4 regions of the Streptomyces sp. NPDC048636 genome follow, and region 1 is predicted to be linked to each of the others. Evidence: riboswitches for the same ligand, from Rfam matches in the RefSeq annotation. Region 1 holds a riboswitch; each other region holds the start of a gene.
What was found. A riboswitch is a leader RNA that binds a small molecule or an ion and turns the genes downstream of it on or off. The one in region 1 is predicted to bind thiamine pyrophosphate.
Positions count from the first base shown of each region.

Region 2: another riboswitch for thiamine pyrophosphate. It lies ahead of thiC (phosphomethylpyrimidine synthase ThiC); the one in region 1 lies ahead of AB0C66_RS31915 (cytosine permease).
Region 3: another riboswitch for thiamine pyrophosphate. It lies ahead of AB0C66_RS05510 (thiamine ABC transporter substrate-binding protein); the one in region 1 lies ahead of AB0C66_RS31915 (cytosine permease).
Region 4: another riboswitch for thiamine pyrophosphate. It lies ahead of thiO (glycine oxidase ThiO); the one in region 1 lies ahead of AB0C66_RS31915 (cytosine permease).

Region 1 is NZ_JBEZHR010000017.1:116,233-124,065, forward strand. It holds gene AB0C66_RS31895 (hypothetical protein) at 1-409, opposite strand, end outside; gene AB0C66_RS31900 (hypothetical protein) at 603-959, shown strand; gene thiE (thiamine phosphate synthase) at 1,166-1,843, opposite strand; gene thiM (hydroxyethylthiazole kinase) at 1,855-2,667, opposite strand; gene AB0C66_RS31915 (cytosine permease) at 2,727-4,166, opposite strand; TPP riboswitch at 4,158-4,251, opposite strand; gene AB0C66_RS31920 (YwqG family protein) at 4,338-5,213, opposite strand; gene AB0C66_RS31925 (hypothetical protein) at 5,348-5,572, shown strand; gene AB0C66_RS31930 (hypothetical protein) at 5,580-5,828, shown strand; gene AB0C66_RS31935 (type A2 lanthipeptide) at 6,482-6,697, shown strand; gene AB0C66_RS31940 (HlyD family efflux transporter periplasmic adaptor subunit) at 6,934-7,740, shown strand.
Region 2 is NZ_JBEZHR010000007.1:346,150-353,982, reverse strand. It holds gene AB0C66_RS21710 (metallophosphoesterase) at 1-56, shown strand, start outside; gene AB0C66_RS21705 (hypothetical protein) at 251-1,132, shown strand; gene AB0C66_RS21700 (SDR family oxidoreductase) at 1,172-1,891, opposite strand; gene AB0C66_RS21695 (hypothetical protein) at 2,045-2,215, shown strand; gene AB0C66_RS21690 (glycosyltransferase family 2 protein) at 2,318-3,133, shown strand; gene thiC (phosphomethylpyrimidine synthase ThiC) at 3,221-4,987, opposite strand; TPP riboswitch at 4,980-5,096, opposite strand; gene AB0C66_RS21680 (YibE/F family protein) at 5,176-6,627, shown strand; gene AB0C66_RS21675 (SsgA family sporulation/cell division regulator) at 6,707-7,144, opposite strand; gene AB0C66_RS21670 (DUF5326 family protein) at 7,625-7,833, opposite strand, start outside.
Region 3 is NZ_JBEZHR010000001.1:1,197,284-1,205,116, reverse strand. It holds gene AB0C66_RS05515 (iron ABC transporter permease) at 1-1,307, opposite strand, end outside; gene AB0C66_RS05510 (thiamine ABC transporter substrate-binding protein) at 1,403-2,470, opposite strand; TPP riboswitch at 2,465-2,569, opposite strand; gene rlmN (23S rRNA (adenine(2503)-C(2))-methyltransferase RlmN) at 2,621-3,727, opposite strand; gene AB0C66_RS05500 (phosphatidate cytidylyltransferase) at 3,799-4,977, opposite strand; gene frr (ribosome recycling factor) at 4,977-5,534, opposite strand; gene pyrH (UMP kinase) at 5,639-6,421, opposite strand; gene tsf (translation elongation factor Ts) at 6,576-7,412, opposite strand; gene rpsB (30S ribosomal protein S2) at 7,524-7,833, opposite strand, start outside.
Region 4 is NZ_JBEZHR010000002.1:755,629-763,461, reverse strand. It holds gene thiE (thiamine phosphate synthase) at 80-820, opposite strand; gene AB0C66_RS09265 (Rv2175c family DNA-binding protein) at 906-1,271, opposite strand; gene AB0C66_RS09260 (FAD-dependent oxidoreductase) at 1,395-2,576, opposite strand; TPP riboswitch at 2,826-2,939, shown strand; gene thiO (glycine oxidase ThiO) at 2,937-4,148, shown strand; gene thiS (sulfur carrier protein ThiS) at 4,145-4,345, shown strand; gene AB0C66_RS09245 (thiazole synthase) at 4,349-5,218, shown strand; gene AB0C66_RS09240 (SRPBCC domain-containing protein) at 5,382-5,840, shown strand; gene pknB (Stk1 family PASTA domain-containing Ser/Thr kinase) at 5,929-7,833, shown strand, end outside.

The sequences.
Region 1 (7,833 bases):
CCAGCCGCCCCAGGACCGCGGCACACTCCCGCAGCGCCTCCTGGGCGGCGTACCCGGCACCGCTGCCCGAGGGGCCCAGCCACTCCACCCGTACCACCCCGGGGCGGTCCGCCGCGCTCACGCAGTAGCCGGTGGCGAGGCGGTGTCCCTCGGTGTCCACCGCCGACGGGCGGACACCGGCGGCCTCGAGCGCGAGCGACACGGCGCGCACCGGCTGGTGCGCCTCCCAGGCGGCGGGTACCGCCGCGGGGTCGGTGGCCCCGGTGTTCATCAACCGCCGGATCTGCAACAGCCCCTCGAAGGCGATGCGTACCGCCGCTTCCCGGCCGCTGTCGTCCGGGATCCCTCCGTCGCCGGTGGCCACGTCGAAACCGTCGGACGGACGACCGGTGTTGTCCACGCCTCCCACCCGGTCATCCTGTCAGATACCGCGTCGAGCTCGCCGGCCGTGCCCTGACGTCCCTTCATCTCCCGTGCCACACACCCGGGTTCGCTCATGGCGGACCGGATCCGCGGGGGCACCATCGGCTGATTCCCGATGGAACAGACGGATCTGGCCGTTATGCCCTCGGCGCCTCCCGAATGTCGCTACTGTGAGCCGCATGGATGCCGGGAACGAGCACCCCGACGACGAATGGCCGCTCCCTCCCTCCTGGATGTGGGGCTGCGGGGAATGCGTCGAGCTGTACAAGGCGATGAAGCTGGCCCCCGAGGTCGTGGAGGCGGCGCTGGAGGAATTCGGGCCGGGGGTGGACTGCGATCCGAGCGACAGCGTGGTGACGACGCAGATCCGGCTGGCCCGGCATATCGCCGTCGAGCACGAGGAATTCCTCCCCGAGGCCGACGAGGCATGCGAGAAGTGCATGTCGGACCTGCGGCGGCAGCTGCCGGAGGTGCTGGTCCTCGAGCACCGGGCACGCCATCTCTTCGCGCCACCACGCATCGTCGGCCTGCTCTGACACGCACCGGCACCTCATGACTCCGACTGCTCATGGCGTGGTGCGGTGCCCGCTGCTGGGCGGTACGGGCGGTGCTCCGGGTTCCGGCGGGTGGCGGCCGCCGTGCACGCCGTGGGCGACACGGCGGCGGCAGCCCCGAGACCTCCGGCGGGCGCACTGTCCGGCGCTCCGGGGGGCAGATCCGGGGCGTCAGGAGAGGCGCCCGCTCATGTCTGTCCGCGTCGCGCCCACGCACGGGCGTAGGCCGCCGCGGCCGAACGGGGGTCCTCGGCCGCGCACACCCCTGAGACCACGGCCGCGCCCACCGCACCGGCCGCCCGCAGCCGCGGCAGATCGGCGGGGGTGACACCGCCGATGGCGACGGCGGGAAGCGGAGTGAGCGCGACGAGCCGGGCGAAGCCGTCGTGGCCGAGGGCGGGTGGCGAGTCCGCCTTGGTACGGGTCGTGTGCAGGGCGCCGATGCCCACATGGTCGACGCGTGCGGTGCTCTCCGCCGCCGCCCGCAACCCCTCGGGCGTGGCCGCGCTGAGCCCGAGCACCGGCCCCTCGCCGATCAACTCCCGTACGGCGGCGGCGGGCAGATCCGACTGCCCCACATGGACACCGGTCACCCGCGCTCCGGCGGACCGCGCGGCCAGAAACACATCCACCCGGTCGTTGACGATCAGCGCCACCGACTCGGGAAGGACCGCGGCCACCTCCAGCACCGTGCGCAGGAAGTCCCCGCCGTCCGCGGTCTTCTCCCGTACCTGCACCGCGGTGACCCCACCGGCCACCGCACGGGCCACGGTCTCGGCCACGCTCCGGCCGCGGGCGGCGCACTGGGCGGTGTCGGTGACCAGATACACCGACAGATCCACCGGCCGTGCCCCGCGTGACGACATCGGGCCGTCGCTCATGAGATCGCCGCCCGCCGCGCGAGCTCCGACGGCTCCAGCGCGGCGAGGGCGTCCAGGAACGCCACCGCGAAACTCCCCGGGCCCGATGCCTCCCGCGCCGCGCGCTCGGCTGCCACGGTGTACGCGGCCACGGCCGCCACCGTGGTGGCGAACCGGTCCTCGTCCACCGCCGCGAACGCCGCCATCACCGCGCCCAGCGCACAGCCGCCGCCGGTGACCCGGGTCAGCAGCGCGTCCCCGTTGCCGATCCGGACGTGGCGGGTGCCGTCGGTGACCACGTCCACCGGACCCGACACCGCGACCACCCCGCCGGTGGTGCGCGCCAGCGCCTCCGCGGCCTGCCGCGCCGCCGCCACCTCGTGCGCGGAGTCCACCCCGCGGCCGCCGTCGCCGCCGTCCGCCAGGGCGATGATCTCCGAGGCGTTGCCGCGGATCACGGTGGGCCGCAGCTCCAGCAGCCGCCGCGCCAACCCGGTGCGCACCGGTAGCGCGCCGACCGCCACCGGGTCCAGCACCCATGGCGTTCCGGCCGCCGCGGCCGCCCGCGCCGCCTCGGCCATGGCGGTGCGCTGCTCGGCGTGCGGGGTGCCCAGGTTGACCAGTACACCCGAGGCGATCCCGGCGAACGGCCCGGCCTCCTCGGGGATGTCCACCATCGCGGGGGAGGCGCCCAGGGCCAGCAGCGCGTTGGCGGTGAAGCCGGTGACGACCGCGTTGGTCAGACACTGCACCAGCGGGGTGGTGTCCCGCACCCGGGCGAGGGCGTGCGCGGCGAAGGCGGTGTGCTCGGGGAGGTCGGAAGGGGCCATGGCGGAACGCTCCGGAACGGGGTCGGGACGGCGGCGGAGGACAGGGGCGGCGCCGGGCCTCACTCCGGCACCGGGCCGGTGCGGCGCGGTGCCCGGGCGGGCGCGTGGCGGCGCAGTCTGATCGGTGCGTAGACCAGGAGTGCCGCGAGGAAGGCCGTGTAATAGGCGAGATCGGCGCCGTGCAGCGCCTCCGCCACCGGACCCGTGTACAGGGTGGTGTCCATGAACGGTACCGCCGCGGCGAAGGCGGCCGCGAACGCCAGCAGCGCGGGCCACCAGGGCTGCGGCCGGGCGCTCTCGGTGGCCAGGTCGACGGGGGCGCCCTCGCGGGCCCGGGCCCGGGCGAACCAGTCGACGGCCACGACGGCGACGAAACCGGGGATCCAGTAGCCGACGAACAGCAGCACGTTCTGGAATCGGGCGGTGGTGTCCGCGGCGTGCATCCACAGCACCAGCGGGAAGCCGAGTACGGCGGCCAGGGCGGCCGCCAGCGGACGCGGAATCCGCACCCCGACGGTCTGGAGGGCCAGTGAGCCGCTGTAGTCGTTCATGGCGTTGCTGCACAGCGCGGCCAGTGCCACGGCCAGCAGCCCGAGTGCGCCCGGTGTGCCACCGCCCAGCGCCTCGTCCACGCCCCGGGCCGTCTGGTCGGTGAGCACCGAGGCGCCCCACAGGCCGAGCGCCTGCACCGCCACGAAGGAGAGGGTGACCCCGAGAAGGGTGCACCAGAACATCCGCACCCGTGACGTCGCGCGCGGCAGATAGCGGCTGAAGTCACTGGCGTACGGCGCCCACGACAGCGCGAGACTCAGCGCGATCGTGCTGGTCAGGATGAAGGCACCGGCACGGTCGGCGCCGTGGGCCGCGCCGGTGGCGGTCGGGTGTGTGCCGTCGGTCAGTTTCACGGCCAGTGCGAGGAACGCGGCGGCGAGCACGAACGTCATCACCGTCTGCATCCGGTGGATGGCCTCGTAGCCCAGCACTCCGAGCGCTCCCTGGGCGGCCATCATCACCAGCACCCCCAGCCAGAACGGCCAGCCGCACAGCCGGGCCAGCGCGTCCCCGCCGAAGAGCCCGATGAGCGCGTCCCAGGCGACCGAGGAAAGCCACTGGAGGACACCGGGCACCGCGACGGCCCGGCCGAAGGCCAGCCGCGCCAGTGGCAGCTGTCCGGCCCCGGTGAGACTGCCCCAGGTGCCGAGATACGCGGTGGGTACGGCGCCCAGCAGGGTGCCCAGGACCACGGCGGTCAGCGCGGTGGCGAAGTCGAGGCCCAAGGCGATGCCGATGGTGCCGGTGAACACACCGGTCATGGTCAGGTTCGGGGCGAACCACACGGTGAACAGCCGCCCCGGCCCGCCGTAGCGGTGGCCCTCGGGTACGGGCGCGATGCCATGGGCCTCGACCCGCAGATCGCCGGGTGCGGTGGGCATCCGGCCGTCGTGTACGGAAGCCGGGCCGGTGGTGGCCGGGCCGCCGGGCGCATGTGGCAATGACATCGATGACATCCCTCCGCCAGTGCTAACTGGTTCAGGTTCGACGGGTGTGATCTCAGCCCCCGCAGGGGCACCCCGTGTCCGGTAAGGCGGCCCCAGCGTAACGCTTCGCCCCGTGGCACCCCGCCGAGGGCGCACGACAGCGGGCCCGCCACCGGTCGGCCCGGCGGAGGGTCAACCGGACTGCCAGGTGAACATCGCCGCCTCGAAACGGCCCGCGGCGAGGTCCTCGGGCCGGATCAGCCAGTACAGGACACCGCCGTCGGCCCACATCATCCCGGTGTCCTCGTCGGAGTCGAACTGGGCCAGCAGCACCCATCGCGCCGCCTCCTCCTCGATCCGCGGATCCTCCCAGTCGACCTCGTCGCCCAGGACGGCCTTGGCGGCCCAGACCTCCACGGGGCCCTGCACGTTCTGGGCGTGCCCACCGATCTGGTGCGCGACGGTGCCCTGGTGGTCCCACAGCGCCTCCATGAATGTGGCACACCGCACCGGATGGGCGAAGAGCTCCTTGACGGACAGCGCGCCGAGCCCGAACTCGGCGTTCAGCACGAGCGATTCGGAGTCCGGCGCGCTCGGCGCCACCTTGGCGGTCAGTGGCACGGCCCGGTACGGGGTGAGCCCTTCGGGCGCGGGCCGCTCGGGCAAGTCGGCGGCCTCGGACGGCAGATGCAGCAGCCGCGCACCCGCCCAGGTGTCCGGATCGCAGGTGTCCACCACGGCCTCGCCCTCCTCGTCCTCGAAAGAGAAGAAGGCCAGCCGGCCTTCCGGGCGCAGGGGGATGTCCAACTCGTCCACGGGCAGCGCGGCGCAGTCGACCACGGCCACGAACGACAGCGGGCCATAGCCTTCCCAGACGGGCCATTCGATGGACTCGGGCAGCCGGGGCAGACCGCCGAGCTGACCGACCACGGGGTCGCCCGGACCGGCCGCCCGGAGGTGGGCGGCCGGGCGCAGCAGCCCCGTCCAGCGGTCGGCCATGTCCGGGGGCAGATGGGTGCGGGCCAGTGTGTGCAGGGCGTCGGGCGCGGTGTTCTCGTGAGTGGCCATACGCACCATGGTGACGGCGGGCACCGACAGGCCCGTCCCGGGTCCCCGTTCCCGGCCTCGCACCCCGGCGCTTCGACCTGACGTCCACCGCCCGGAGTTCGGTACCGCTGGTCCTGGACACCCCCGGGCGCACCATGCCCTGGCTCGATGTGGTCCAGAGCGTATCCGGCACCCCGTATCCGGCACCCGCCACGCCGTCCACCGGCACGTCAAGCTGCTGGCCGTGCTCGGCAGGAGCCTCACCCGGGCTGTTCGCCTCCGGCGCCCGGGTCGGTCCCGGTGAACTCGCCGGCCGGCAGGCCGCCGCGAGGGCCACCACCGTGCTGCTGCGCCACTCCGACGGATCGATCACCGTGTAGCGCCGTCGTGACGGCGAGGACACACTGGCCTTCGCGGGGACGTATCGGCACACCGGACCACGACCCGTCGGACGGCACCGAGCGGGATCCCTCCCGGATCGGGGCGGCGTTCCTGGTCCGCGGGGACCTCCCGCTGCCCGGGGGCTGCCCGGTGTACGCGCTCCACCCGGCCGGGCTGGAAGCCTCGGCGGTGCGTCCGCTGACCGCCGTGGATGTGGTCAACTCCCTTGCGGACAACACTTCGACGGTGAACTGAGGACGGGCCGACCCGTGGCGGGGCGCGTCCTCGCGCCCCGCCCGAAGTCATGGCCTCTGTCGTACTCATGCGCCCAATGTCCATTCCGTGGAAATTCCCGGCCTTTCGACGCGGCAGCCACCCGATGGTGCAGTTGTCATAACGCACACCGATCAGCGGGATGGGGGGAATTCGGCCGTGTTATCGGCACGCCGTCACACATGTCGCCTTCCCCTTGGGGCCCGGATGGGGAATGCGTGTACGGGTCGTCCAGTCTTCAAGCGATCGGCACACCTATTCCACAGACGCCGTGCGCACCACCCGGATCGGGCGTCGGATCGATGTCGCGGATGGGGGCTTCGCCCGTGATCGCGGGGTTGTCCGGGGAGGTCGGCGCGAGTGCGCGGGATAGGCGTGACGGTGGTGTGAAGGAGCGCCGCGCATCGCGTGGCCAATTGTGTCCACCCGGTGATCGGAACGTGACGGAATGCGCGGTTCCGCGTGATGTCTGATTCGCAGCCCACCGAGTAGGCGTGGTTACATCCTTTCGCGCTGAGGCGTTCTCAGGATCCCGGTCCCCGGAATCCTGTGATTGTTCTGCGGGCGCCGAGTCATTCGGCAACCGCGGGCCGCTGAAAGCTCATTCGAGATATTTATCCAAGGGAGACGCAATAATGAACAACGCACCCAAGGTCGCGACCCAGGAGATCTCCGACGCTGAGCTGGACAACGTGGCCGGCGGGCTGGGTGCGACGGTCACCGACACCCTCGGCACCGTCGACGCCGTCACCGCCCCGGTCACGGGCGTCGTGGGCACCACCACCGGCACGGTGGACGGTCTCACCGGCCTGAACTCCTCCGGCATCGTCGGCACCGTCGGTGCCCTCTGAGTCGACCCTCATCCCCTGAGGCGATCTCACCTCTGAGGCGATCTCACCTCGCCTCGCGGTGCCGCCGAGCGTGGCACCACCGGTCGTACGGCCCCGCCGTACGACCGGCCTCCTGCCCCGGGCCCGCCTGGTCCGGGGCATTCGGCGGTCCATGGGTGCCCTCCCGCCGGACCGCCGCGGCGCCACCAGGCGAAGCCGCGCACTCCATCCGTTCCCGCGGTTGAGGAAAGACTCTCGTGCAGTTCCGCCAGCAGGCCCTTTCCAAAGCGCAGTCGGCAGAGGACATCGATCTGCCGGTGCGCTACGCCCGCCCGCAAGGGTGGCTCGCCCTGGCGGTCACACTCGTCGTCATGGCCGCGGCCGCCGTCTGGTCCGTGACCGGCACGGTGTCCAGCACCCTGGCCGCCCCCGGCATCCTCAGCCATGGCCAGGGCAGTTACGTCCTCCAGAGCCCGGTGGCCGGGCAGGTCACCGCCGTACTCGCCAAGGAGGGCGGCACGCTGCGCGCGGGCGCGCCACTGCTGAAGATCCGCACCCCGCGCGGCAGCAGCGTCGTCCGCAGCCTCGCCGCGGGACGGCTCACCACCCTGGTCGTCTCCATCGGCTCCGTCCTCACCACCGGCGCCGACGTCGCCTCCATCGAACGGGTCCGCCACTCCGGCGACCCGCTGACCGCCACCCTCTACGTACCCGCAGGACGGGCCGCGTCGGTCCCGGTCGGCGCCCCCGTCGACCTCGGTGTGCAGTCGGTGCCCAGCCAGACCTACGGCAGTCTGCGCGGCCACGTCCGGGCGGTCGGCCGCACCGCCCGGTCCCGCCAGCAGATCGGCTCCCAGCTCGGCAGCGAGCAGCTCGGCGAGGAGTTCTCCCGGCACGGCCCGCCGGTGGCGGTGCTGGTCCGGCTCGACCGCTCCGCCGCCACCCGCTCCGGCTACCGCTGGTCCTCCCCGGAGGGACCGCCGTTCACCCCCGACTCCATGACCCTGGCCACCGGTACGGTCCACCTCGCCGACCGGCACCCGATCGAATGGCTGCTCCCGTGACCACCACCCACGACGGCGGACCGCCCCGCCCGGCGCCCGCCGGAAGCAGTGGGCGCCGGCGCCCCGAGCCCACCCGGGGACGGCGCCGCGCCC
Region 2 (7,833 bases), on a different contig from region 1:
GCGGCGTCACCATGGCCGGAAAGCTGCTGGTCGTGCAACTTCCGCTGGCGGACTGACGGTTCAGTGAGCGCTTGCGCGGGAAGGTAGAGAGTTTCACCGACGCGGAAGCAATTCGCGAAACTTGCTGTCACCACGCGCCGGATCGGCTCTACCATCGGGCTTATCCGTCGCAGGCTCTCCTCCGTTTCCGCCCGACTGCCCGGTGTGCAAGCCAGGCATCAAGGCCCTACGGAGTATCGGGGGATGCACCATGAAAAGCGCTCCGCACCTGCTGACCGAGGACCGCCCGGAGTTCGAGCGCGTTCTCGACGAGGCGCTGCGTACCGCGGACCTCCATCCGGACCTCACCGGCACGGGGCGGCTCACCGCCGACCAGTTGCGCACGATGGCGCTCGGCGCCTCGACCGCCATAGCGGCGTGCGCGGCGCCGGAGTACCAGGACTTCGTGGAGGCGCGTGCCCGGCTGCGCGAACCCGTCCCGGCCCGCCCCCTCGCGGGAGTCGCGGGCTCGGCGAAGGGAGCGGAGGAAGCCGGGGAAGCGGACGGCGGGGACGAGGCCGCCGCGGGCCTCGCCGGAGCGGTGCAGGACGCCGCGGGGGCGGGGCTGGTGGCCATGCTCGCCGTGCTGGCCCCGGTGCTCGCCGGGGCTGCCGCGGTCATCTTCCTGCTCGTCGGCTACGCGCTGAGCGTTCTGGACCCCGCGCCGTCCATCGCCCGCCCCATGGTCACCGCGGGCTGGTTCTTCGCCGCGCTCACCGCCGCGGCCATGCTGATCGCCGCGGTCGGTCTGCTGCTCACCGCGGTGCGCAACGGCTCCAGTGCGATAAGGGGCGGGGCGCGCAGTGAGCAGCTGGAGGAGATGGACCGGGCGAAGGAGGTGTGGCGGCGGGCCCTGATGGAGCGCGGTGTGCTGCCGTTCCTGCGGGAGGCGCTGGCGAATCCGTCGGCCCCGGCCAAGGCGCCCGAAGCCTATGTCCCGAGCAGGTCGGAAGCGGTCGGCCGGACCCCGCACCTGGGCTACAGCCGCCCCGGTTTCAGCACGGACGACGAGGGTCCCAAGGCTCGTCCGCGGTACAGCAGCCCGGACTACTCCAGCCCGGATTACGGCGGCCCGGAGCACCAGCCCGACTGACGGGGCGAGTGACAGGGCGGCGCTGCCCCGGGTTTCGCCTCAGGTGAGCTCCAGCCCGCCGTCGACCGTGAGCACCTGGCCGGTGAGCCAGGCCGCCCCGGGGTCGGCGAGCCGCAGGATCCACCCCGCCACCTCGGCGGGGTCCCCGCGCCGCCCCAGCGGGATACGGGCCTCCTCGTCCGCCTTGATCTGGTCGATCACCGCGAACGGCAGACCGGACGCGGCCAGCGCCTCGCTCTCGGTCGGCCCGGCGGCCACCGCGTTGACCCGGACGCCCTCGGGCGCCAGCTCCAGGGCCCAGCTCCGGGTGAGTTGTTCGAGCGCGGCCTTGGAGGCGCCGTAGTGCGCGGCACCGGCGAGCGGACGGTGTCCGAAGGTGCTGCACACATTGACGATCGCGCCGTGCGCCACGAGGAGCGACGGCAGCGCCGCGCCCGCCAGCACACTGGGCGCGACCACGTTGACGGCCAGCAGCCGGCTCACCCGGGCCGCGGTGACCTCGCCCAGGGGCATCGCGGCGACCACCCCCGCATTGTTGACCAGGACGTCGAGTCGGCCCCAGCGCTCCAGCGCGGCGCGGACGGCCTCCTCGGCGGCGCCGTCCGCGGTGACATCGGCGGGATGCGAGGCGATACCCGGGTGCAGCGCCGCGGTCTCGGCGAGGGCGTCCGCCCGGCGTCCGACCCCCAGCACCCGCACACCCTCCTCCGCGAACGCGGTCGCCGTGGCCCGTCCGATCCCTGATCCCGCCCCGGTCACGATCGCGACCCGCTCCTCGGGGCGACCGGCCGTCGCCCCCGGCCCGGTCACGGGTGCCCGGCGGTGCGTGCGGATGTGGACACGGTTCCAGCATGACCCCGTACCCGCACCCCCCGCCATACGTACACCGTCGGCGCCCTGGCCCTCCTGATCGTGGACTGGGTCGTGGCGGGCATCGCCGCCGACGGCACCGAGGTCCGCGTCGAGGGCACCGCGACCGATGTGGCCCGCCGTGGCCCCGACGGCTTCTGGCGCTACGCCGTCGACGTGCCCTTCGGCACCGCGCCCTCAGGCGGGAAGTCCTCGATGGACGACGGTCCTTGAGGGCTGCGGATACCGCTTCACCCGGAGAGATTCCGCGTCGTCGCAAAGATCGTTTTCCCCTACACTCACTCTTCGCAAGGCCGTTCGGGGGATAGGAAAGCGATGTTCACCTTCGTCATACCCGCCTACAACGAAGAGCCCACCGTGGCAACGATCGTGGAGCAGGCACGCGCCGCCGCACGGCCCGGGGACCGCGTACTGGTGGTCGACAGCGCTTCGACCGACGGCACCGCGGAGGAGGCGGCCAGGGCCGGGGCGGAGGTTCTGCGCGGGCCGCGCGGCAAGGGCGCGGCCATGAACGCCGCTCTCGCCGACATACGGACCGAGTGGGTCTGCTTTCTCGACTCCGACCTCGTCTCGTCGAAGATCAACGTACCGGCCACGCTCCGCGAAGCGGCGGCGTCCGGCACCGGCGACCACGTGGTCGGCGACTACGAGTACGACCATCCGGGCACGATACTGAGCGCGACGTTCACGATCTATGAGCCCCTCACCGCTGAGCTCTTTCCCGAAGTCGGCTTCCACGGCGCCAACTCCCTGACCGGATTCCGCGCGATCCGGACTTCGCGCATCCAGCACCCGCTACCGGCCGACTTCGGCGTCGAGGCGTTTCTCAACATCTCGATCGCTCTCGCCGGCGGCACGGTGGACGTCTGCCATCTGGACATCATCGAGAGCCGGTTCCGGTACAACGGCGGCACCATGGCTCATGAGATCGGCAGGACCCTCCTCGACATGGCTGTCGCGCACGGTCGTCTGTCGCCCGGCGACCGCCCGCACTGGGAGCGATGGATCACGGAGGGCGTCGACGCCCTCGCACCCCACACAGCGGACAGCGGCCGATCGGCCACCCTGGCCCGGTTGTTCGCCGCGGTCCGCAGGCCGATGCCGTTCCGGAACCAGGTCCGGCCCGCCTGACACCAGGTATCCACTCCGGCGGGGTTCGGCAACGCACGGAGCGGTGGAGGCGCCACGGCCTCCACCGCTCGGCCGGTCACCGGGAGGTCAGTCCGCGATCGGCAGGTAGACGCGATTGCCCGCTTCGGCGAACTCGCGGGACTTCTGGAGCATGCCCTCCTCGATCTCCTCGCTCGAGGCGCCGTCGGTGCCGAAGCGCTCGCTGATATCGCGGCTGATCTTCATCGAGCAGAACTTCGGCCCGCACATCGAGCAGAAGTGCGCCGTCTTGGCGGGTTCGGCCGGGAGGGTCTCATCGTGGAAGGAGCGTGCCGTGTCCGGGTCGAGGGCCAGGTTGAACTGGTCCTCCCAGCGGAACTCGAAGCGGGCGTCGGACAGGGCGTCGTCCCACTCCTGGGCGCCCGGATGGCCCTTGGCCAGGTCGGCGGCGTGCGCGGCGATCTTGTACGTGATCACGCCGGTCTTGACGTCGTCCCGGTCCGGCAGGCCGAGGTGCTCCTTGGGGGTGACGTAGCAGAGCATCGCCGTGCCCCACCAGGCGATCATCGCCGCGCCGATACCCGAGGTGATGTGGTCGTAGGCGGGGGCGATATCCGTGGTGAGCGGGCCCAGGGTGTAGAAGGGCGCCTCGTCGCAGATCTCCTGCTGGAGGTCGACATTCTCCTTGATCTTGTGCATCGGGACATGGCCCGGGCCCTCGATCATGGTCTGGACGCCGTGTTCCTTGGCGATCCGGTTGAGCTCACCGAGCGTGCGCAACTCGGCGAACTGCGCCTCGTCGTTGGCGTCCGCGATCGACCCCGGACGCAGTCCGTCGCCCAGCGAGTAGGTGACGTCGTAGGCCGCGAGGATCTCGCAGAGTTCCTCGAAGTGGGTGTAGAGGAAGCTCTCCTGGTGGTGGGCCAGACACCAGGCCGCCATGATCGAGCCGCCGCGCGAGACGATGCCGGTCTTGCGGCGGGCGGTCAGCGGGACGAACGGCAGCCGGACGCCCGCGTGCACCGTCATGTAGTCGACGCCCTGCTCGGCCTGTTCGACGACCGTGTCCTTGTAGATCTCCCAGGTCAGCTCCTCGGCCTTGCCGTCGACCTTCTCCAGGGCCTGGTAGAGCGGCACGGTGCCGATGGGCACGGGGGAGTTGCGCAGCACCCACTCACGGGTGGTGTGGATATTGCGGCCGGTGGACAGGTCCATGACCGTGTCGGCGCCCCAGCGGGTCGCCCAGGTCATCTTCTCGACCTCCTCCTCGATGGAGGAGGTCACCGCGGAGTTGCCGATGTTGGCGTTGACCTTCACCAGGAACCGCTTGCCGATGATCATCGGCTCGATCTCCGGGTGATTGACGTTGGCGGGCAGGACGGCCCGGCCCGCCGCGATCTCCTCCCGGACGACCTCCGGGGAGACGTTCTCGCGTACGGCCACGTACTCCATCTCGGCCGTGATCTCGCCCCGCCGGGCATAGCCGAGTTGGGTCACCCGGGCGCCGTCCCGGCCGCGCCGCGGCTGACGCGGACGGCCGGGGAAGACCGCGTCGAGATTGCGCAACCCGCCCCGGGGCGAGGTGTGTTTGAGCCCGTCGTCCTCGGGCCGGACCGGACGGCCCGCGTACTCCTCGGTATCGCCGCGGGCGATGATCCAGTTCTGCCGCAGCGGGGCGAGTCCGCGGCGGACATCGGTGTCGATCTGGGGGTCGGTGTACGGACCGGAGGTGTCGTAGAGCGTCACATCGCGGCCATTGGTGAGGTGCACTCGGCGGACCGGGATCTGGAGGTCCGGGCGGGAACCAGTGATATATCCCTTATGCCACCCGATGTCGGTAGCGTTCTCGCGCATGCGTGCGTCCTGCTGAGTCATGAGACCCACTCCCTACGCCGGCATTACCCGGTAACAGGTTCAGCGGTCGGCGCAGCTGTCGCGTCAGCGCCCTCTCAGCCCGGTGCTCCGAGCTCCCGCGTTTGCAAAGGTGCCCCCACGCTAACGGGTCTCCGGCGGAACTGAACAGGGGGCCCACCCCGCTCACGGCGAGTTGCGATGATGCGGGCGTGACCTCGACACCCCAGCACCCCCAGGCAGGACGGGACGGCCCGCCCGCCCCGGATCACCACGACGACGGCCAGGGCCATGCGCACGGCGCCGGCCACGGCCACTCACATGCCCACGGCCCGGCCACTCCCGTCTCCTCCCGCCTCCGCAAGGTCATCGCGGCGGTGCTCATCCCCTTCGCCGCGGCCGTGGCCGCCGGGCTGATCGTGCTCTGGCCGGGCGGCACCCCCGATCACTCGGCGGGGCAGCGCAGCGGACTCGGCTTCGACCAACAGACCGTCTCCGGAAGGGTGGTGAAGGTCGAGGAGGTCAACTGCGCGGCCGTGGGCGCCCAGCCGCGGCAGCCCGCCGAACCGGGTCAGGACAGCGCGGCACAGAACGGCGGCGGTGGAGCGGGCGGCGGGAAGGGCCGCTGTGAGAAGGCCACCGTCGAGGTCACTTCGGGCAAGGACAAGGGCCGCCGGTTTCCCGAGATCATCCAGCCCAGTTCCTCACGGAAGCTCAGCGCCGGACAGGAGCTGAAGCTGGCGTACGCGCCCAAGGCGCCCGAAAACCTCCAGTACTCCGTCTCGGACGTGGACCGGTCGATGCCGATGGCGCTGCTCGCCGGGCTCTTCGCGCTCGCCGTCGTGGCGGTCGGACGGCTGCGCGGGGTCTTCGCGCTGGTGGCACTGGCCATCAGCTTCGGGGTGCTGACCCTGTTCATCCTCCCGGCGATCCTCCAGGGCTCCAATCCGCTGGTGGTCGCGGTCATCGGGGGCAGCGCGATCATGCTGATCGCGCTCTATATGTGCCACGGGCTGACGGCGAGAACCTCCGTGGCGGTCCTCGGCACCCTGGTCTCGCTGCTGCTGATCGGCGTGCTGGGCTCGGTGTTCATCGGCTGGGCCAGCCTGACCGGGAACACCGACGACCAGACCGGTCTGGTGCACGGTCTCTACCCGGACATCGAGATAAGGGGTCTGCTGCTCGCGGGCGTGATCATCGGCTCGCTCGGGGTGCTGGACGATGTCACGGTCACCCAGACCTCGGCGGTGTGGGAGCTGCGGGACGCCGACCCGGCGGCGAGTCGGCGGAAGCTCTACGCGTCGGCGATGCGGATCGGGCGGGACCACATCGCGTCCGTCGTCAACACACTGGTGCTGGCGTACGCGGGCGCGTCGCTTCCGCTGCTGCTGCTGTTCTCGATCGCGGACAGCGGTGTGGGCACGGTGGCGACGAGCGAGATCGTCGCGGAGGAGATCGTACGGACGCTCGTGGGCAGCATCGGGCTCGTCGCCTCGGTGCCGGTGACCACGGCACTGGCCGTGCTCGTGGTCTCCGCGGACCGCGCACCGCTGGGCGCGGCGGCGCCCGGGAAGCCCGTCGAGGGAGCGGAGGTCCCGGGCCAGCCGGGACCGCGCGTCGGCCGGGGCGGACGCGGTAAGCGCCGCCGGGCGCGGGCGCGTTGAGCCACGGCATCCGGCCAGGGGGCGCCATGGCGCACGGCCAGGGGGCGCGGCGCATCCCGTGCCCCCTGCCGGACAGGGCCTAACCCGCGTACCGGTCCTCGGCGAGGATGCGGTCCAGTTCCGCGTCGAGGTCACCGACCGGATCGCAGGCCTTGGGCTCCTCGCCGAACGGGACCAGCCGGTCCGTACGGTCCAGGAAGGCCACCAGCGGGGCGGCTCCGGCCCGGAACAGGGCCCGCTCGCTGCCCACTTGGAGCCTGATGAAGACATCGGAGAGGCCCTCGGGCGCGGCGGGCGCGATCCGCACATCGCCCTCGCCGGTGGGTCTGCTCAGCCCGTCCAGCAGCAGTTCACGGGCGAACGCCCAGCTCACCGGGGCGTCACCGGGCAGATGGAAGGTGATCTCCACCGCGTACGGATCGCCGCTGTCATAGGACAGCTCCACCGGGATCCGGAAGGAGAGGTCCTGCGAGACCAGGAAGGTCATCGTCACTTCCGCCTGGACTGTGTCACGCATGTCACGCATCGTTCGCCGCCCCGAGTTGTTTGCGAGTGGCCAGGTGTGAGCCGATCGGCAGGGAGTTGAAGGCTTGGCCGACTCTGGAGCGTAGCGACTCGATTGCGGGGCGGAGTCGGTTTGCCTCATGTGAGGGAACGGAAATCGCCAGTGTTGCCGTGGCGGAGGCGGTGTGCGAGCCCGCGGAGGCGGTCGGCCGGAGCGCCGCGGGCGGGCGATCGCGCTTGTCACGCTGATCCGGGCGGCACCCGGCCGGAGCGCGGGAGTTCGGGGCCGGCTCACCGGCCGTATCGATGTTCGCTGTCGTCAACAGGCACCCCCGGGGTGTGTTGCGAGGCAGACGCCGCGTAGGAGAACGCCGAGGACTCGCACTCTAACGGGAGGGGTGCCACGGGGCCGGTGTCCGCCCCGCGGTGTCCCTCGCGCGGCGTATCCGCGCGGGGGCCGGGCCACACCGGCCGGAGGCTCAGCGGCCCCGGCTCACCAGTCGCCGCGGGAGGACGAGGAGGAGCTGAACTTCCGCACCAGGTAGATCAGCCCGGCGATCAGCGCCACCAGCAGCAGCGCCTTGAAGACCAGCTCGACGACGAACCCGACCACGGCCATGATCAGTCCGCCGAATATGGCCAGGACGAGAACCGGTATCACGACCCAGGTCACCCACCACGGCAAGCCCTGGAATATGCCCT
Region 3 (7,833 bases), on a different contig from region 1:
GCCTCGCGCAGCCGGTGGTCCACCGCCCGCAGCACCGGGAGCATGGTGCGGACCACGAACGGCACGCCCACCAGTGCCTGTGCCAGCGGCACCAGGATCCACGAGGCGCGCAGATCCAGCGGGGGCTCGTCCAGGGCGATGAGGAAGCCGAAACCGACGGTGACGGCGGAGGTGCCCAGCGGCAGCATCAGCAGCGCGTCGAAGCCCCGCACCAGCCTGCCCGCCCGCCGGGTGAGGGCGGCCGCCGCGAGCCCGCCGACGACCAGGGCGATGAGGGTGGCGACGGCCGCGTACCGCAGGGAGTTGCCGACGGCCTCCAGCGGGGCCACGAAGAACGTGCCGCCGCTGTCGGCCGCCGACTGGAGCGCCCGGTAGGAGGCGAACCCATAGCCGTCGGGCCCGTGGAGCGAGCGCTCGACCAGCACCGCGAGCGGGGTCAGGACCAGCAGTGCGGCGACGGCCAGCACACTCCCCAGCAGCGCCCACTGCGCCGGGCCCCGGGGGCGGCGGGCGGTGCGGGCGGGGTCGACCAGCCGCAGCGCGCTCTCCCGGCGCCGTACGGTCCAGGCGTGCAGGACCAGGACGCCGCCGACCGCGGCGAACTGGACGAGGGTGAGCACCGCGGCGGTCGGCAGGTCGAGCAGTTGCGCGGTCTCCCGGTAGATCGCCACCTCCAGCGTGGCGTAGCGCGGTCCGCCGAGGATCTGCACCACCCCGAAGGAGGTGAAGGTGAAGAGGAAGACCATCAGGGCGGCGGCGGCCACGGCGGGTGCCAGCGCGGGCAGGGTGACCCGCCGCCAGGCGCCGGGACGGCTCGCGCCGAGCATCCGCGCGGCCTCCTCCTGGCGCGGGTCGAGCTGGGCCCACAGCCCGCCCACGGTCCGCACCACCACGGCGTAGTTGAAGAAGACATGGGCGAGGAGGATCGCCCAGACCGAGGTGTCCAGCCGCACCCCCCACAGCTCGTCCAGCAGTCCGCCGCGACCGAGCAGCGCCAGGAACGCCGAGCCGACGACGACGGTCGGCAGCACGAACGGCACGGTCACCACGGCGCGCAGCAGCCCCTTGCCGGGGAAGGCGAAACGGGCGAAGACATAGGCGCCGGGCAGGGCGATCAGCAGGGTGAGGGCGGTGGAGGCGGCCGCCTGCCAGCCGGTGAACCACAGGATGTCCACCACGGCGGGGTCGCTCACCACCTCGGGGATCCGGCCGAACCGCCACCGGCCGTCGGCGCGCAGCCCCCGGGTGACGATGGCGGCCACCGGATAGGCGAAGAAGACCCCGAAGAACGCGAGGGGCACGGCCATCAGGGCGAGGCGCACCGCCGCGCCGCGCGGATCGCGCCGCCGCTTTCCCTCTCCCGTGTCCCGGGTGGTCTTGGGGTTCTCCGTGTGCCGGGTCCCTACAGGACGAGCGAGGACCATGCCTTGACCCACGGCTCACGGTTCTTGGCGATCTTCTGCGGGGAGAGGGTCGCCGGGTCGGCGATCTCGACCCCGTACCGGGTGAAGAGCTCGGGCAGCTTGACGTCCCCGCGCGCCGGGTTGACGTACATCCTGAGCGGAACGTCCGCCTGGAACCGCTTGGTGAGCAGGAAGTCCAACAGCGCCTTGCCTCCCCGGGAGTTGGACGCGCCGTTCAGCAGTCCGGCGAATTCCACCTGCCGGAAACACGTTCCCGTGGCCACTCCGGTCGGGGCCTTGGCGGGCTTGTTCTTGAGGTCCGCCACTCCGGCGGGCGGGCTGGAAGCATAGGAGACGACGAGCGGCTTGTCGCCCTTGCCGCCGCCGGAGAAGCGGTCGAAGTACGCCTGCTCCCAGCCGTCGACGACCTCGACGCCATTGGCCCGCAGCTTCTTCCAGTAACCCTTCCAGCCGTCGTCCCCATACCTGGCGGCGGTGCCGAGGAGGAAGCCGAGACCGGGTGAGGAAGTGGCCGCGTTCTCGGTGACGAGCAGGTTCTTGTAGGCGGGCTTGGTGAGGTCCTCGAGGGTCCGGGGCGGCGCCAGCTTCTTCTCGGTGAAGTACGCGCGGTCGTAGTTGACGCAGATATCGCCGTAGTCGACGGGGGTGACGCGGTGCTTGTCGCCGTCCAATTGGAGCGCGGCGGGCACCTTGTCCAGGCCCTTGGCCCGGTACGGCGTGAACAGGTCGTGGTCGAGGGCGCGGGAGAGCAGGGTGTTGTCGACACCGAAGAAGACGTCGCCCTGTGGATGGCCCTTGGACAGGATGGCCTGGTTGACGGCCGAACCCGCGTCGCCGCCGGTCTGTCTGCGCACCTTGTAGCCGGTCCGCTCGGTGAACTCGGCGAGCACGTCCTTGGAGACCGCGAAGGAGTTGTGCGAGACCAGGGTGACGGTCTTGGCGTCCGCACCGCCGCCCTGGGAGTCCTCCGCACAGCCCGAGAGGGGTATGAGGCCGAGCGAACCGAGGAGGGCGGCGCCGATGGCACGCCGGAGGTGGCTGTTCATGCTGTGCTGACTCCCTACGCCGGTATGACCCGGATCAGGTCCGAGGGTCTGCGGCCGTGCCGCACTCTCAGCGCCCTGAGCGCTCCCCTGTCGGAATGTTCATTTGTACGACGGTGCGATGTTTCGCGAAGGCACCGTATCAGCCGCCGTTCAGCGCTCCGTGGCCGCCAGTTGCCCGCAGGCGCCGTCGATCTCCTGCCCCCGGGTGTCCCGGACGGTCACCGGCACACCGCGCGCCTCCAGGGCCGCCACGAACGCCTTCTCGTCCTCGGGACGGGAGGCCGTCCACTTGGAACCGGGCGTCGGGTTGAGCGGGATGAGGTTGACGTGCACCCGGCGCCCCTTGAGCAGCCGCCCGAGCAGATCGGCCCGCCACGCCTGGTCGTTGATGTCCTTGATCAGGGCGTACTCGATGGAGATCCGGCGGCCGGACTTCTCCGCGTACTCCCACGCGGCGTCCAGCACCTCGCGGACCTTCCAGCGCGTGTTGACCGGGACGAGGGTGTCGCGCAGCTCGTCGTCGGGGGCGTGCAGGGAGACCGCGAGCCGGCACGTGAAGCCCTCATCGGCGAATCGCAGCATCGCCGGAACCAGTCCGACGGTGGAGACCGTGATCCCGCGCTGGGAGAGGCCGAGGCCGTCCGGCTCGGGGTCGGTGAGCCTGCGGATGGCGCCGACGACCCGGTTGTAGTTGGCCAGCGGCTCGCCCATGCCCATGAAGACGATGTTGGACAGCCGGGCCGGTCCGCCGGGGATCTCGCCGTCCCGCAGGGCCCGCATCCCGTCGACGATCTGGTGGACGATCTCGGCGGTGGACAGATTGCGGTCCAGACCCGCCTGGCCGGTGGCGCAGAACGGACAGTTCATCCCGCAGCCCGCCTGTGAGCTGATGCACATGGTGACCCGGTCCGGGTAGCGCATCAGCACGGACTCCACCAGCGTGCCGTCGAAGAGCCGCCACAGGGTCTTGCGGGTCGTGTCGTCGTCACAGCTGATGTGCCGCACCACGCTCATCAGGTCCGGAAGCAGCCCGGCCGCCAGCTTCTCGCGGGCGGCGGCGGGGACGTCCGTCCACTGGGCCGGGTCGTCGGTGTACCGCGCGAAGTAGTGGCGCGACACCTGACCGGCCCGGAACGGCTTCTCCCCCAGGGCCGCGACGGCCTCACGGCGCTCGGCGGGGGTGAGATCGGCAAGGTGCCGCGGGGGCTTCTTGGCCCCGCGCGGCGCGACGAAAGTGAGTTCTCCGGGCTTAGGCATGGTTCACCCAGTGTCGCAGACGTACGAAGGGCCCCGCGCCGCCCGGGGCGCGGGGCCGATCGGCGGGCCGGTCAGCCTCCGCCGACGAAGATCACCATCAGCAGCCACACCACCGGAGCGGTGGGCAGCAGCGAGTCCAGCCGGTCCATGATCCCGCCGTGGCCGGGCAGCAGCTTGCCCATGTCCTTGATGCCGAGATCCCGCTTGATCATGGATTCGCCGAGGTCGCCGAGGGTGGCGCTGACCGCGACCGCGAAGCCGAGCACCAGCCCCTGCCACCACGCGCCGCCGTCGATCAGGAACTCCATGCACAGCGCGCCCGCGACCATGGCGAACGCCACCGCGCCCATCAGCCCCTCACGGGTCTTCCCGGGGCTGATCCGCGGCGCGAGCGGATGCTTGCCGAAGCGCCAGCCGACCGCGTACGCGCCGGTGTCGCTGACCACGGTGAGCAGCAGGAAGGTGAGCACCCGCCACGCGCCGTCCTCGGTGTCCAGCATGAGGGCCACGAAGGTGGCGAGGAACGGCACGTAGAACGCGGCGAAGACACCGGCCGTGACATCCCTGAGGTAGTTGTCCGGCGGTTCGGTCATCCGCCACACCAGCACCGCGAGGGAGGTCAGCGCCACCGCCACCCAGGCGCCCTGGGCGCCGCGCACATATCCGGCGACGACCATCGCGACACCGCCGATGGCGAGCGGCGCGAGCGGCACCCGGATGTCCTTGCGCTCGGCCAGCCGCGAGGTCAGCTCCCAGAGTCCGACGACCACCGCGACGGCTATCACGCCGATGAACACCGGCTTGTAGATGAAGAGCGAGGCCACGATGACCACACCGAGGCCGACGCCCACCCCTATCGCGGCACGCAGGTTCCGGCCGGCGCTCTTCTTCTTCGCCTGCCCGCCGCCGGTGCTCCGCGCGCCGTCGGAGCGCGCCGGATCCGGTGCGGGGTCGGAGGGCGTCGGAGGACGCCCGGCGGCCTGCCCGGGACCGGGCCGCTGATCCCGCTCGTCGCGGAAGAGAGGACCGCCCAGTCCGGCGGCCCCCTGGTCACGGCCGGCGGCATCGCCGGGTTCACCGCCTGCGTGCGGCACGGTGGGCATGGGGCGAGTGTGCGCCGCTTCGCCCACCTCGTGCGCGGGACCCGCCGAAGAAGGGGGCACCTCCCAGCCGTAGCCGGGGGAGGTGCCCTGATCGGCGGGTCCCCAGAGTCCGGCGCGCGGCGGGGCCCCCCAGGAAGAGTCGTTCATCAGACCTCGAGCAGCTCGGCTTCCTTGTGCTTGAGCAGCTCATCCACCTGCGCGACGTACTTCGCGGTGGTGTCGTCGAGCTCCTTCTCGGCACGGCGGCCCTCGTCCTCGCCGACCTCGCCGTCCTTGATCAGCTTGTCGATGGACTCCTTGGCCTTGCGGCGGACGCTGCGGATCGAGATCTTCGCGTCCTCGCCCTTGCCCTTGGCGACCTTGATGAACTCCTTGCGGCGCTGCTCGGTCAGCTCCGGGAACACCACTCGGATGATATTGCCGTCGTTGCTGGGGTTGACGCCCAGGTCGGAGTCACGGATCGCCTGCTCGATATTGCGCAGCGCGCTCTTGTCGAACGGGGTCACCACGGCCATCCGCGGCTCCGGCACCGAGAACGACGCCAGCTGGTTGATCGGCGTCAGCGCACCGTAGTAGTCCGCCACGATCTTGTTGAACATCGCCGGGTGCGCACGCCCGGTGCGGATCGCGGCGAAGTCCTCCTTGGCGACCACAACGGCCTTCTCCATCTTCTCCTCGGCCTCGAGGAGGATCTCTTCGATCACCACTTGCTCCTGGTGTTATCCGTAGGCAGAGCCTGGCCCCTGCGTGCGTCTTCTCCTGCACGGTGTCCGACCGGCAGGCCGTTGTCCATCCCCCGTTCGAGCCGTCAGGCCCGGGAGCCCTGGTCGCTCACGAGCGTGCCGATCTTCTCACCCTTCACCGCACGCGCGATGTTGCCCTCGGCGAGAAGTTCGAACACCAGGATGGGCAGTTTGTTGTCCCGGCACAGGGTGATCGCGGTGGCGTCGGCGACCTTGAGGTCGCGGGTGATCACCTCGCCGTACTCCAGGGCGTCGAACTTCACCGCGTCCGGGTTGCGGGCCGGGTCGGAGTCATAGACCCCGTCCACCCCGTTCTTGCCCATGAGCAGGGCCTCGGCGTCGATCTCCAGGGCGCGCTGGGCGGCGGTGGTGTCCGTGGAGAAGTACGGCATGCCCATGCCCGCGCCGAAGATGACCACGCGCCCCTTCTCCAGGTGGCGCACCGCACGCAGCGGAATGTACGGCTCCGCAACCTGGCCCATGGTGATGGCGGTCTGGACCCGGGAGTCGATGCCCTCCTTCTCCAGGAAGTCCTGGAGCGCCAGACAGTTCATGACCGTGCCGAGCATGCCCATGTAGTCCGAGCGCGCCCGGTCCATACCGCGCTGCTGGAGCTCCGCCCCGCGGAAGAAGTTGCCGCCGCCGATGACGATCGCGATCTCCGCGCCGTCCCGGACCACGGCGGCCACCTCGCGGGCGATGGCGTGCACGACATCGGGGTCGACTCCGAGTCCCCCGCCCCCGGCGAACGCCTCGCCGGACAGCTTCAGCAGGAACCGGCCATGTGGGGCTGTGCCGCGCGCGTGCTTGTCGTCGGCGGCCTGTTTGGCGTCCGCGCCGTGATTCATTGGAGATCTCCTCGTGCACATACGAAGAAGGCCATTGCCGGACGGTCCTGGTACGACCTCTGCGGCAATGGCCTCCTCGTCACATCTGCGGCCGACCGGTTGACGGTTGGCTGCCTACGACCCTATCGGGGTCGCCGGTCATTCGCTGCTCGGCTCAGACGCCGACGCGGAAACGGGCGAAGCGCTTCAGCGAGACACCGGCCTCGTCCAGAACCTTCTGGACGGTCTTCTTGTTGTCCTTGGCGAACGCCTGGTCCACCAGCACGTTCTCCTTGAAGAAGCCGGTGACGCGACCCTCGACGATCTTCGGCAGGGCGCCCTCGGGCTTGCCCTCCTCACGAGCGGTGGCCTCGGCGACCCGGCGCTCGTTCTCCACCGTCTCGGCGGAGATCTCGTCGCGGCTGAGGAACTTCGGCGCGAAGGCGGCGATGTGCTGCGCGACGTCCTTGGCGACCTCGGCGTTCTCCTTGTCCAGCTCGACCAGGACGCCGACCTGCGGGGGCAGGTCCGGGCTGGTGCGATGCATGTACGCGGCGACGTGGCCGCCGGAGAACTGCGCGAAGCGGTCGAGGACGATCTTCTCGCCGAGGGTGGCGTTGGCCTCGTCCACGAACGCCTGGACGGTCTTGCCGGACTCGATCTCCGAGGCGAGCAGCGCCTGGAGGTCGGCCGGGCTGGTCTTGGCGACATGCGCGGCGATCGCGTCGGCGACGGCGACGAACTTGTCGCCCTTGGCCACGAAGTCGGTCTCGCACTTGAGCTCGACGAGGACGCCGGAGGACTTGTCGTCGGCGATCAGGGAGACGACGGCACCGTTCTCGGCGCTGCGGCTCTCGCGCTTGGCCACGCCCTTCTGGCCCTTGACGCGCAGGATCTCGACGGCCTTGTCGACGTTGCCCTCGGCCTCGTCCAGCGCCTTCTTGCAGTCCATCATGCCGGCGCCGGTCAGCTCACGAAGCTTCTTGACGTCAGCGGCGGTGAAGTTCGCCATGATCTGTGAATCTCTTCTCGAAAGTCGGAAGCTCTATCGGAAGCTCTACGGGTGAACGGCGGGGGGCGGTGCCTGCGCACCGTCCCCCGCCGTCGTACACCGTCTGAGTGGTCAGCCCTGCTCGGCGCTCGCGGCCGGGGCCTCGGCGGGAGTCTCGGCGGGCGCCTCGGCCGGCTTCTCAGCGGCGGCCTCGGCCGGCTTCTCGGCGTCGGCCGGCTTCTCGGCGTCGGCGGCCTCAGCCGGCTTGTCGGCGTCGGCCGGCTTGGCGGCCTCGGGCTCGTCGGCCTTCTTCTCGCCCTCGAGCAGGTCGCGCTCCCACTCGGCCAGCGGCTCGCCCGCGGCCTTGTCGGCCTTCTCGTCACCGGTGGCGACGCCGGAACGGGCGATCAGGCCCTCGGCGACGGCGTCGGCGATCACGCGG
Region 4 (7,833 bases), on a different contig from region 1:
CCCTCACCTGCGCCGAAGCACTCGGAGAGCCCGGTGCGGCCAACCCGTCCTGCCGGCGGAACCGTGCCGCCCAGCGGAACTACGCCGCCCGGACCCGCTTGGCCAGCCCCGCCGCCGCCTCCGCCGGGTCGGCGGCGGCGGTGATCGCCCGGACCACCACGATCCGGCGCGCCCCCGCCTCCAGCACCTCGTCCAGGTTGGACGCGTCGATACCGCCGATGGCGAACCAGGGGCGGGTGGGGCGCAGCGCGGCCGTATGGCGCACCAGGGACAGCCCCGGGGCGGGGCGGCCGGGCTTGGTGGGGGTGGGCCAGCACGGGCCGGTGCAGAAATAGTCCACACCGGGCTGGGCGACCGCCGCGGCCACCTCCGCCTCCGCGTGGGTGGAGCGCCCGATCAGCACGTCCTGGCCGAGGATCGCGCGGGCCGCCGGGACGGGAAGGTCGCCCTGGCCCAGATGGAGGACGCCGGAGCCGATGGCGTGGGCGACGTCCGCCCGGTCGTTGACCGCCAGCAGCGCGCCGTGGCGGCGGCACGCCTCGGCGAAGACGGCCAGGTGGTCCAGCTCCTCGGCCGCCTCCATGCCCTTGTCGCGGAGCTGGACGATATCCACTCCGGAGGAGAGCACGGCGTCCAGGAACTCCGGCAGATCGCCCTGGCGTTTCCGGGCGTCGGTGCACAGATACAGCCGGGCGTCGGCCAGCTTCTCGCGAGCGGACGAACCGGCGGACGAGCCCGCGGACGGGGCGGCCGACGAACTCGCGGACGAGCCCGCGGACGGACCGGTCTGCGGACCGGTGGACGGGCTGGTGGCGGCCATGGTGCGGCGGTCCCCCCGGGTCGGCGGCGTACGGGCGGGGGACGCTGCCCCCGCCCGCACGCCGAGGTGGTGGTGCGGAATGCGGTCAGACGGCCAGTGCCTGCGCCCGGCGCTTCACTTCCGTGCCGCGATTCTCCCGCAGGGCCCGCGCCGGGGTGCCGGGCAGGGTGGGGTCGGGGGTGAAAAGCCACTCCAGCATCTCTTCATCGCTGAAGCCGTCGTCCTTCAGAAGCGTCAAGGTCCCCATGAGGCCCTTGACGACCTTGCCGTCACCGATGAACTCCTCGGGCACCTGAAGCACCCGGTTCTCGCCACGGCGCACCGCGATCAGCTGGCCCTCCTTGACCAGCTGCCGGACGCGGGTCACCTCGACGCCGAGCCTCTCGGCGGCGTCGGGGAGCGTGAGCCAGGCGGGGACGAGAGCATCGATCTTTGCGTCAATCTCGGTCACGGCACAAGCCTGCCATCTGGGACTGACAGTGGATAGCCGGGCGTCCGCCGCGCGGGCGGTCCCGCCCCGTCCACCGGGCCCCCGCCCCGCGCCCCCGGCGCGGGCCCGAGCGGTCGGGAAGGGTCAGGAAACGGCGGACTTCAGCGGCACCGAGGGGTCCGTGGCCCGCGCCCGGTCCAGCCGGGAACCGCGTTCGATCAGTTTGCGGCCCTGGGCCAGATCGCGCGGACGGCCGACGGCCAGCAGGGCGACCAGCACCCCTTCGCGCAGCCAGCAGACCGCCCACGACGCCCCGGCCGGATCGCCCCGCCACACCAGTTCGTCGGCGGCCGCGTGGTGGCCCGCGTACTGGACGAACCGGCCGAACTGCTCGGACCAGAAGTACGGCACCGGGTCGTAGACCGAGCCGCCGGTGTGCGCGGCCGTCCGGCTGCCCACGACGTCGGCGGCCACCGTGCGCGGCCCCTGGAGCGCGTTGTCCCAGTGGTGCACCAGCAGCCGGGTGCCGTAGCGCGCGGAAGGGAAGGAAGCGCAGTCGCCGACCGCGTAGACGTCCTCCACCGAGGTGCGCAGCCGCTCGTCGGCCGCGACGGACCGGTCGTCCGCCAGCTCCACGCCCGAGCCCGCCAGCCAGTCGGTGGCGGGCCGCGCCCCGATCCCGACGACCACCGCGCCCGCCCGCAGCCGGGTGCCGTCGCCGAGCAGCAGCCCGCTCTCGTCCACCCCGTCCACCCGGGCGCCGGTGACCAGGGTGGCGCCGTAATCCGCGTACCAGTCGGCCATGGGGGCGGCGACCTCGGCCGGGAGGGCGCCCGCCAGCGGCCGGTCGGCGGCCTCGACGACGGTCACCACGCAGCCCGCCTCCCGGGCGGCCGTGGCGAACTCCGCGCCGATCCAGCCCGCCCCCACGACCACGATCTCGTGCTGCCGGGCGAGCACCGGGCGCAGCCGCTCGGCGTCGTCCAGGGTGCGCAGCAGATGGACGCCGGGGACGCCCTTGCTGCCGGGCAGGGCGATCGGCTCGGCACCGGTGGCGATCACCACCACGTCGTACGGCACCGGCCCGGACTCGGTCTCCAGCCGTCGCGCTTCGCCGTCGAGCGCGGAGACCGTGACGCCGAGCCGCAGCTCGATGCCGAGCGCGGGGAAGTCCACGTCGAACGCCGACCCCTCGGCCTTGCCGAGCAGTACGGCCTTGGACAGCGGCGGCCGGTCGTACGGCTGGTGGGGTTCCGCGCCGAGCAGCAGGATCTCCCCGGCCCAGCCCTCCTCACGCAGCGCGACGGCGGTCTGCACCCCCGCCATGCCCGCGCCGACGATCACCACCCGCTGCCCGCTGCCCACCGTGGACACCGGCGCCGCCGCCGTCACCGTACTCGTCGTCTGATCGCTCACACGATCACTGTATGGCGGGGCGCGGGGCGGACCGCAGAGCGCGGGGCGAGATCTCCCATACAAGATCGATGCAAGGCATACGGCAGGTTGTTGCCGTGATTCCCGGATCGCCCGGATCGCCCTTCCGGGCTCTTCGGGGCTCGTACTAGGGTGGCGCCTCAGAGCACTCGCGGGAGTTCGGACGCACCGGGCTGAGAGGGAGGCTGGGGCGGCCTCCGACCGTATGAACCTGATCCGGGTCATGCCGGCGAAGGGAGGGGCAGCATGCCCATGCGCACATCGGGGATCCATGCGAGCACCAAGGGGACGCAAGGCTACGACGCCCTCGTGATCGGGGGCGGCATCATCGGCCTGGTCACCGCCTGGCGGGCGGCCCAGCGGGGGCTGCGCACCGCGCTGGCGGACCCGGCGCCGGGCGGCGGGGCGGCCATGGTGGCGGCCGGGATGCTGGGATCCGTCGGCGAGTTCCAGTACGGCGAGCACGCGCTGCTCGATCTCAACCTCGCCTCCGCGGCCCGCTATCCGGAGTTCGTGGCGGAGCTGGAGGAGGCGGGCGGCCAGGAGGTCGGCTACCGCGACAGCGGCACGCTCATGGTGGCGCTCGACGCCGACGACCGCGCCCATCTGCGCGACCTCCATGAGCAGCACCAGCGCTACGGGCTGGACGTGGAGTGGCTCACCGGGCGCGAATGCCGCCGTCTGGAGCCGATGCTGGCCCCGGGCGTCCGCGGCGGTATGCGGGTCGACGGCGACCACCAGGTGGATCCGCGGCGGCTGACGGCGGCGCTGCTGCGCGCCTGCGAGCGGGCCGGGGTGGTCATCCACCGTCTGCTCGCCGAGCGGCTGACGGTCGGCGGGGACCGCGCCACCGGCGCCGAGCTGGCCGACGGCACCCGGGTGTCCGCCGGGCAGACCGTGCTCGCCGCCGGAAGCCTCAGCGCGCGGCTGGCGGGTGTGCCCCCGGAGGTGCTGCCGCCGGTGCGCCCGGTCAAGGGCCAGGTGCTGCGGCTGACCGTGCCCGCCCCCTACCGGCCCTTCCTGTCCCGGGTGGTGCGGGCCGTGGTGCGCGGCACGGACGTCTATCTCGTACCGCGTCTCGACGGCGAGCTGGTGATCGGCGCGACCTCCGAGGAGCGCGGCTGGGACACCACGGTCACCGCGAGCGGGGTCTACGAACTGCTGCGCGACGCCCATGAGCTGATACCCGGCATCACCGAACTGCCGCTGGTGGAGACCTGTGCCGGGCTGCGTCCCGGCTCCCCCGACAACGGCCCCTTCCTCGGGCCGACGTCACTGCCGGGGCTCCAGATGGCCACCGGCCACTTCCGCAACGGCGTCCTTCTCACCCCGATCACGGGCGATGTCATGGCCGAGGCGCTGACCGGCGGAGAACTCCCGCCGGTGGCGCGCGCGTTCACCCCGCACCGGCTCGACGGCACCGCCCGGCCCCCGATCAACGCAGCACAGGAGCAGCCCGCATGACCGTCTCCGTAAACGGGGAGCCCCGCGAGATCGTCGAGGGCACCACCCTCGACCGGCTGGTGGCCACCCTCACCCAGGCGCCCTCGGGCGTCGCCGCGGCCCTCAACGAGACGGTGGTGCCGCGCGGCCAGTGGCCGGTGACGGCGCTGGGCGAGGGCGACCGCGTCGAGGTCCTCACCGCGGTCCAGGGAGGCTGACCGATGGCCACCACCACGGATACGACGGCGCACACCGCGACGGCCGGTACGGCCGGGCCCGGAACGGCCGAGCCCGCGCCCGCCGCCGACCCGCTGACCATCGCCGGGACCGCGTTCGGCTCCCGGCTGGTCATGGGCACCGGCGGGGCGCCCAGCCTGGAGATCCTGGAGCGCGCCCTGCTCGCCTCCGGCACCGAGCTGACGACCGTCGCCATGCGGCGGCTGGACCCCACGGTGCAGGGCTCGGTGCTCTCCGTACTGGACCGGCACGGCATCCGCGCCCTGCCCAACACCGCGGGCTGTTTCACCGCCGGTGAGGCCGTGCTCACCGCGCGGCTCGCCCGTGAGGCGCTGGGCACGGACTGGGTGAAGCTGGAGGTGGTGGCCGATGAGCGCACCCTCCTCCCCGACCCGGTGGAGCTGCTGGACGCGGCCGAGACCCTGGTGGACGACGGTTTCACGGTGCTGCCGTACACCAATGACGACCCGGTGCTCGCCCGCAAGCTGGAGGATGTGGGCTGCGCCGCGATCATGCCGCTGGGCTCGCCCATCGGCTCCGGCCTCGGTATCCGCAATCCGCACAACTTCGAGCTGATCGTCGAGCGGGCCACTGTGCCGGTGATCCTGGACGCGGGTGCGGGCACCGCCTCCGACGCCTCGCTCGCGATGGAGCTGGGCTGCGCCGCGGTGATGCTGGCCTCGGCCGTCACCCGGGCCCGGGAGCCGGTGCTGATGGCGGCGGCGATGCGGCACGCGGTGGCGGCGGGGCGGCTGGCCCGCCGGGCGGGCCGGATCCCGCGCCGCCACTTCGCGGAGGCGTCGTCCCCGGCGGAGGGGATGGCGGCGTTCGACCCGGAGCGCCCCGCGTTCTAGGCCCTGTCCGGCGGGCCAGGCCCTGTCCGGCGGGATCTTCGAGGGCCCGGTGGGACCCACCGGCCCACCGGCCAGGGCCCAGGGGCTCAGCCCGTCACAGGGCGGGGCTCACCACGTCATGGGCCGGGGGTCCCGCCTACCGTGGAAGCCGGAGGTGGTCGCCGTGACCGTGACCGTGGCCGACCGGATCGAGCGCGAGGTGTACGTCCCCGCGCCCGTCGACCGGGTGTGGCGGGTGCTGACGACGCCCGAGCACATCCGCACGTGGTACGCCTTCGCGGGCTGCGAACTGGACCTGCGCCCCGGCGGCACGCTCCGCTTCCGCTGGGACGAGCACGGCGAGTTTCACGGCCGGGTGGAGAAGGCGGTACCGGACGCCCTGTTCCGCTTCCGGCTGGCCCACCAACCGGACCGCCCCGGCACCGAGGCGGCCACGGCCACCCTGGTGGAGTTCCGGATCTCCCCCGAGGGCGAGGGCACCCGCCTCCGCCTGACGGAATCCGGTATCCGCTCTCTGGAGGTTTCCGACGAGTCCAAGGCCCAGCACGCCGAGTACGCCGCGCTGGCCTGGACCTCTGCCCTCGAGGAGCTCGCCGCCCTGGCCGCGGCGTCGCACAACTGACCCGCGGGTGTCACCGTTCGGCTTCAACTCCGCTGCCGCCCGGACGGGCGGTCGGAGCGCTCCGGGACGGTCCGTAGACTGCTCTCTCGTGGATACGACGCTCCAGGACCCCCTTGTCGGGCAGGTGCTCGACGGCCGCTACCGCGTGGAGGCCCGCATCGCCGTGGGCGGGATGGCGACGGTCTACCGCGCCGTCGACACCCGGCTCGACCGCGTCATCGCCCTGAAGGTGATGCACCAGAGCCTCGCCACGGACGCCGCCTTCGTCGAGCGCTTCATCCGCGAGGCGAAGTCCGTCGCCAGACTCGCGCACTCCAACGTGGTCGGCGTGTACGACCAGGGCACCGACGGTGTGCATGTCTATCTGGCCATGGAGTACGTCGCGGGCTGCACGCTGCGCGATGTGCTGCGCGAGCGCGGCGCCCTCCAGCCGCGCGCCGCCCTCGACATCCTGGAGCCGGTGCTCGCCGCGCTGGGCGCGGCCCACCGGGCCGGTTTCGTCCACCGCGATATGAAGCCGGAGAACGTGCTGATCGGGGACGACGGCCGGGTCAAGGTCGCCGACTTCGGTCTGGTGCGGGCGGTGGACACCAACACCAGCGCCTCCACCGGCACCGTCCTCGGCACCGTCTCCTACCTCGCGCCCGAGCAGATAGAGAACGGCACCGCGGATCCGCGGGCCGATGTCTACGCCTGTGGTGTGGTGCTCTACGAGATGCTGACCGGCTCCAAGCCGCACGGCGGCAGCACCCCGGCGCAGGTCCTCTACCAGCACCTCAACGAGGACGTCCCGTCGCCGTCCGTGCTGGCCCCCGAGGTGGCGCCGGAACTGGACGCCCTGGTGGCCTCCGCCACCGCGCGCGAGATCTCGCTGCGCCCCACCGACGCCGTCGCACTGCTCGGCCAGGCCCGCTCGGCCCGCGCCGCGCTGACCAACGCCCAGCTGGACGCGGTGCCGCCGCAGGCCAGGGAGACCGGCGGGGACAGTGGTTCGGAGAACCGTACGACGGTGATCCCGCGGCCCGCCGCCGCGGCGGCCGATCAGGACCAGCTCAACCGCACCAGCCGTCTGGAGCTGCCGCAGGACCCGCCCGAGCGGCGGGGGCGCGGCCGCGGCCGGGGCGGCCGGATGTCGCGCCGCGGGGTCGTGACCATCGTCGCCGCGGTCCTGCTCGCCCTCGGGATCGGCGCCGGTGTCTTGTACATCAGCTCCGGTCAGTTCACCAAGGTCCCGCCGGTGCTGAAGATGAGCCAGTCGGCGGCCGAGAAGAAGCTGCACGGCTCCGGCCTGGACGTGAAGGTCGTCTCGGAGTTCAGCGAGGTGGTCGACAAGGGCCATGTCATCAGCACCAAGCCCGGCGTCGGCGAGCGCATCCGCGACACCGGCACCGTGACGATCAGCGTCTCCCAGGGGCCGGAGCGGGCCACGATGCCCAATGTGGTCGGCAATTCGCTCTCCGAGGCGAAGAAGAAGATCGCCGACCAGGGGCTCTCGGTGGGCAGGATCACCCGGAGCTTCAGCGAGGAGACGCCTCAGAACGCGGTGCTGTCCACCAGCCCCCGCGAGGGTGCCGTACGCCGCCCCAACACCCCCGTGTCGATCGTGGTCAGCAAGGGCCCCAAGATCGACATCCCCGACGTCATCGGCGACACGGTCGACGACGCCCGGTCGAAGCTGGCCGACGAGGGCTTCAAGGTCAAGATCGCGAAGCAGCGGGTCTTCTCCGACGAGGACAAGGGCGCGGTCGCCCGGCAGTCCCCGGGGGACGTGGGCGCCAAGGGCGACACCGTGACCCTGACGCTCTCCAAGGGCCAGGAGATGATCGAGGTGCCGGATGTCGAGGGCATGAGCATCGACGACGCCACCACCGCGCTGGAGGAGAAGGGCTTCGAGGTCGACGTCGACAAGCCGCTGTTCGGCGGGGACACGATCGACGACCAGTCGGTGGACGGCGGGGACAAGGCGCCCAAGGGCAGCACCATCACGATCGAG